2 regions of the Lagierella sp. ICN-221743 genome follow, and region 1 is predicted to be linked to the other one. Evidence: riboswitches for the same ligand, from Rfam matches in the RefSeq annotation. Region 1 holds a riboswitch; the other holds the start of a gene.
The links. A riboswitch is a leader RNA that binds a small molecule or an ion and turns the genes downstream of it on or off. The one in region 1 is predicted to bind S-adenosylmethionine.
Positions count from the first base shown of each region.

Region 2: it holds a riboswitch for S-adenosylmethionine, as region 1 does, so the genes downstream of both, metK (methionine adenosyltransferase) here and WKS98_RS02630 (hypothetical protein) in region 1, are expected to answer to the same signal.

Region 1 covers NZ_JBBKBD010000003.1:117,973-121,188, reverse strand. The annotation lists gene WKS98_RS02635 (GNAT family N-acetyltransferase) at 1-426, shown strand, start outside; gene WKS98_RS02630 (hypothetical protein) at 853-1,152, opposite strand; SAM riboswitch class I at 1,219-1,305, opposite strand; gene WKS98_RS02625 (Abi family protein) at 1,427-2,308, opposite strand; gene WKS98_RS02620 (hypothetical protein) at 2,610-3,216, shown strand, end outside.
Region 2 covers NZ_JBBKBD010000011.1:14,339-17,554, forward strand. The annotation lists gene WKS98_RS06255 (DUF1700 domain-containing protein) at 1-107, opposite strand, end outside; gene WKS98_RS06260 (PadR family transcriptional regulator) at 104-418, opposite strand; gene metK (methionine adenosyltransferase) at 759-1,937, opposite strand; SAM riboswitch class I at 1,985-2,078, opposite strand; gene ispF (2-C-methyl-D-erythritol 2,4-cyclodiphosphate synthase) at 2,128-2,601, opposite strand; gene ispD (2-C-methyl-D-erythritol 4-phosphate cytidylyltransferase) at 2,598-3,216, opposite strand, start outside.

The DNA.
Region 1 (3,216 bases):
GCAGAAAGGCGTTTTAGAAACTATGAAACAATTGTAGAGAGTTCTTATAATTTGGAACATGGTATAAATTTACCTACAGATTATGTTAGAGCTACTACATTTTGGTTGATAGATAATCAAAAATTTATTGGTGAAATTAATATTAGGCATGAATTAAATTCATTTTTAATTAACTATGGTGGTCACATAGGGTATGAAGTTAGACAATCTGAATGTATGAAGGGCTATGGAACAAAAATGCTTTCTATGGCACTTAAATATTGTAAAGAGGCTTTGAATCTAAATAAGGTTTTGATTACATGTGATGATGACAATATCGGATCAATAAAAGTTATAGAAAATAATGGTGGAATTTTGGAAAACAAAGTGAAAAATATATTACCAAGAGGAAATGTTACAACAAGAAGGTATTGGATTACTATATAGGAAAAAATATCAATTTAATCTGTGCAATATTTAAACCAATTGACATATTCCCACATACGAAGCTTTTGAAAAATATGAAATGTTATTCGTGCTTACTACTCAGCCACCTGGTAGCAATAACCCTGATTTCACGATATTAAAACAGTTAATCAACGTGAAACAACGGCAGGTGCCATGCAAAGTTTTCCCAATAGATAGTATCGATTGGCAAGAAAGCGATTGTTTAGACGGTGGCATTATTTATGAGTATTTAAGGCATTAAAATTAAAAAGCGGGTGATGTATTTATGCATCACCCGTAAAATTTTCGTTTTCAATTAATATTTTATAATATTATTTTTATGACTTGTCTAGGATATTGTGGTGTTTAATATCTAAATAAAATATCAAATTATTATCTACATAGAACTAAATAATACCAATATCATTAAACATAATATACCTCATCAAAAAATTCCTGTATGGTATAAAGTCTTTGACCAACACATTCATGGCATGCTGGTCGATAGATAAGACCAAAACGTTTAAGTTCTAGGTTCACAAGAATCACAGGATAGGAATCGTTCCAAGAAACACATTCAAATCCCTCAGATACAAGAAAATCATAAAATTCTTTTCTTTTTTTTGAATCCGTATCTCTAACGCCATATGGTATTGATTTGGGTCCTTCCTTGTAAGCGCCGTTACGATTTAGTTCGTAAACTTTGTAATAAACTTCAAATAACATTTTTCCCTCCTTGAATTTAGAGAAGAAAAAAAACACCCATCGATAGATGGATGCAGTTTTAATATGTATCCATCGTTCAAGCATTAGCACCTTTCCTTTTGGTAGGTTGCTGAAGGGTCGATGAGCTTGTCTCTCGCCTTCTCTTTATGGTGATTTAATTTTATCAAAATAAAAGGTGAATGGCAAATAATTTTAGAGGGAATCTTAATCTCTAGGAGTGATTTCCCTACCAAGGGTGACGTCCATTCATACAAAAAACGGATTAAAAGGGGTACTATAGAATGTCTTTCCAATTATCAGGGAAACCCATAAATCTATAATTAAAGTAGCTATGGTATTTATGGAAGGTATTTTGTAAATCTTTTAAGAGTGATTCCCATTGGTCATTTGAGTTTAAAATTCTCTTTATTATTAAAAGAATTGGAAAAATTTTATTTTGTTTTCCTTTATATTGTTCGTTCTCGGAATAAAGTCGAGGATTTTCTTTTAAAGGCATATTGTAAAGTCTAGTATAGTGAGCACAGATATTTCGAACCTCAACTAGGCATAAAATCCAATTTTTCAAATATTTAGGATCAGTGTTATAATAATTTGAAATTTCTTTTTGATCTTCATCTTTAAGAATACTAAACAAAGAAGATAAATTTCCAAAAGACATGAGTTCAACAGAAACCCATATTGGAAATTGACCTTCATACTTTCTTAAGTGATGTTTAACAAAGGGTTTATTTTTCTGTCTGGTAATTTCCTTTTTAAGATTCTCATTAATAATAGAGTATATGGTTTGTCCCCTTTTATTTGTTTTATAAATAAAATTATCTTCGTGCATAAGAGCACCAGAACCATACTTAATAGACAAGTAGTAAGCGATTTGAGTTCTAAGCTCTATTTCAATCTGCTCGATAGTTCTAATAAGATTATTTTTAAATTGACTGTCAAAGCAGTAAAGATTAAAAAGATGTTCTATACTTATGTGGTTTTTGTAATGTTCCTTATTATCAGACTTTTTTAGGCCAATGCCATAACCTGAAAGTCTATAATAGTTTACTTTATTTAAAATTTCTTCTGCGAACTTATCATCAGATATTAAAAGATTATGGTCGTCTTTTAGTTTTAAGATTTGCTCTTTGTAATTCAAAGCTGGCTTTAATTCCATAATAAACTCCTTAATATAAAAAAGCCCTCTCCGTGGTCCGCATGTAGAAAACCTACATTAAGCGTGGAGAGGTTCTGTTAATATGATTATAGCATACGAAAATTAAAATTTAAAGTGTTACACTAAATCAAAAAGACAAAATAAAGCTTGCAGAAGGAAAACTTTTAATATCATTATTAACTATAGGAGGTACAATATGAAATTTAACGAAACAATAAGAAAAATTTGTTTCTTTAATACTTTGTTATGATTTAATTGATTATGGTATAATGCACATAAGAATTTGAGAGGGGTGTATATTGTGAATAATAAAAATAAAATTCAAGGTTTTTTATTAATTATTTATTTTGTTATTATATGTGTATCTGGATGTTATAATAATGAAAGTAAAGAAGTATCAATTGATGAAACGCAAGGAATCTCGGTTAACAAAACAATGGAAGAAACAATTAGCGATGAAGATACAAATATATATGAAGAGGAATCAAAAGTTGAAATAACTGAAGATAATGAAGAAAAGTTAACTTTTGATAGTGAATATAGATGCAAAAACTCTTACGAAAAAATAAAAATTGTTTTTAATAGTATAGAATTAATTAGTGATTATAATGGAATACTTCCTGAAAGAGAAGCTTTTTTAATATTTCATCTAAAGTATAGTGTACCATCCACATACTCAAGAGATTTTATACATTTACCACCGATTATATCTGGTCCAAATTTAAGTTATACTAAACCAATGGGTAATAATATTACAAGAGAATTTAAAGAATATGAATCAATAAATAGTTCTCCCTACCCGTCAATAGAAAAAGAAGATGGTTTGAGCTATGATTTAGTAACTCAAATTAATTATGATTTAGGCTATATCGATTTACCTGAGCCAAATAAAAGAGGTTATGTGAAAG
Region 2 (3,216 bases), on a different contig from region 1:
CCCTCTTGAAAATGTAAATTGTATTCTTCTAAAATTTCATCCACCACCGTTTTAGGCAGTTCTGATAAATAATACCTTAATAGGTCCATAAATTCGACCCTTTTCATACTAACCTCCCTAATAATTCTTCTACGCCTTTTATAAAATCATTCCACTGATTAATCTGTACTTTGAAATTTTCCTTGCCCTCTTCCGTAAGCCTATAATACTTTCTCGGTGGTCCCGACTCCGACTCTCTCAAGTAGGACTCCACCAATCCACCATTACTAAAACGTCTTAGAAGGGGGTATATGGTACCTTCAGAAATATCCACATACTTGGAAATCTCTTCCACTAGCTCATAACCATAACAGTCCCTGTCGTTGAGGAGAGCAAGTACTAAAAGTTCAAGTACACCTTTTTTGAATTGTATATTCATCCCTACCTCCTATGTACATTATAATGCATGCTACTATGTAATGCAAGATAGCGTGTAAGAAATTATAGTTAAAATTCAAAAACTTTCAATTAAAAGTTTATTTTTGTCTTGTAGGGATATGTACTGCGAGGCATTATGTCTCTATTTAATGTTATGCTTAGTATGTCGAAGCATTCTTGACCTAACAGAATATGAAGTCTTTGTTGCAGTTTATATGTCGATATCGTTTCACTTTTCAAAAAAAAGAGTCATAAGGTGACCCGTTAGATAGAGGTTAGATATTAGTTGAATGAGGTTAGTAAAGATGGAATAAAAAAAGGAGTGCAGTGCACTCCCTATACTATAAATATTTTTTTAATTCTTCTGCCTTGTCTACTTCTTCCCATGGGAAGCCTTCGTCATTTCTACCGAAGTGACCGTAGCTTGCAGTCTTTTTGTAAATTGGTCTTCTTAGGTTTAAGTTTTCTATTATTGCCGCTGGTCTTGTATCAAAGTTATCTCTAATTATTTCTGCTAGTTTTTCATCTGATACCTTTCCTGTTTCGAAACTATCTACGAAGATTGAAACTGGTTTTGCAACTCCAATTGCATATGCAAGGCCCACTTCTACTTTGTCACATAGTCCTGATGCAACAAGGTTTTTTGCGATGTATCTTGCCATGTAAGCACCAGATCTATCTACCTTTGTTGGGTCTTTGCCAGAGAATGCTCCGCCGCCATGTTTTGAAAAACCACCGTATGTGTCAACGATAATCTTTCTTCCTGTTAGTCCTGCATCTCCCATTGGTCCACCAATTTCAAATCTGCCTGTTGGGTTGATGTAGAATTTTGTGTTTTCGTCTATAAGTTCCTGTGGAATTGTCTTTAGGATTAATTTTTCCTTAATGTCTTTTCTTAAGTCCTCTGTTGTTACATTTGGGTCGTGTTGTGATGATACTACCACTGCGTCTACTCTAGTTGGCTTTCCATTTTCGTATTCAACTGTCACTTGTGACTTGCCATCTGGTCTTAAATAGTCTAATACTTTATCTTTTCTAAGTTTTGTAAGGTTTTTACAAAGCTTGTGTGAAAGTGAAAGTGGAAGTGGAATTAATTCTTTTGTTTCGTTACAAGCATAACCAAACACCATTCCTTGGTCCCCTGCTCCAATTTTATCGAATTTATCTTCGTCTCCCTCTTTTGCTTCCATGGAGTTGTCAACGCCAAGGGCAATGTCCTTTGACTGTTCATTTATTGAAGTGAATACTGCACATGTGTCGCAGTCGAATCCATACTTACCTCTATCGTATCCTATTTCTCTAACGGTTTCTCTAACTATTGTCGGTATGTCCACATATGTGTTTGTGGAAATTTCTCCAGCTACTATTACTGCGCCTGTTGTTGTTAGGGTTTCACATGCAACACGAGCGTTTTTGTCATTTTCTAATATTGAATCCAGTATTGCGTCTGAAATTTGATCACAAATTTTATCTGGATGACCTTCTGTTACTGATTCTGATGTGAATAATTTTTTTGTCATTTTTCCTCCTTCATAAAAAAAACCTCGCTGAAAAGCAAGGTTCTAAAATCTTATTTTTCAGATAAACTGCAGGACTTAGCACCTAATTTAATAGGTTGCCGGGTTTCATAGGGCCTTTCCCTCCACCACTCTTAATAAGTAAGTATTCAATTCGTAATTTCATTGTAGCATTTTATATCTTACAATTCAACTATTTTTCTTCTAAAAGTACCACCGCATAGCAAGTTATGCCTTCGCCTCTTCCTTCGAAGCCCATCTTTTCTGTAGTGCTTGCCTTTATGGAAATATTTTTTACATCTGTTTTTAAAACTTTTGCAATATTTTCTCTCATGTCCATAGTATGTGGAGATATCTTTGGCATTTCACAAGCAATGGTGGAGTCGATATTTCCAATTTTGTATCCCTCTTTGTCCATAACTTGAACGACTCTCTCTAAAAGCACCATGGAGTCTATGTCTTTGTACTGCATGTCAGTGTCTGGAAATAATTTTCCAATGTCTCCCATGGCAAGGGCCCCAAGTACTCCGTCCATAATGGCGTGCACCAACACATCTGCATCGGAGTGGCCAAGAAGTCCTTTTTCAAATTCTATTTTCTTTCCTCCAAGGATTAAGTCTCTTCCTTCCACAAGTTTATGCACATCGTATCCAAATCCAATTCTCAATTTTCGTCCTCCATCTTTGCAAGAATTTCTCCAATGATTAAATCTTCTTTAGTTGTGATCTTAATATTGTCGTATTCGCCAATATATATTTTTACCTTTTGTCCAATAACTTCCATTAGTGACGAGTCGTCGGTAACTTTTATATTTTCTTTAAAGGCTTTTTCATATCCCTTTACTAGGGCGTCCTTGTAAAAAATCTGTGGTGTTTGGGCGTTGTAAAGCTCTTCCCTGTTGGGAGTGTAAGCTATGTAGCCCGCCTTTGCATTTTTTATGGTGTCCTTCATAGGAACGCATACTACCACAGCTTCGTTTTCCCTCACTTCTTTTAATGCGCCAATAATGGTGTCTTTCTTTACAAATGGCCTTACGCCGTCATGTGTAATTACGATTTCTGAATCCTTAGACACCTGGCTTAACCCATTAAAGGTAGACTCTTCCCTTGTGGCACCGCCCTTTGCAAATTTTAGTTTCGATGAATAGTCCTTTAATATTTCAGAACATCTATCAATTTCCGTTTCTGAAACCACAATAATTATTTCACGTACAAAGGGAAGGTGGAAAAATTTTCCAACGGTTCTGTGAATTATCTCTCGATTATTAAGTTTTAAAAATTGT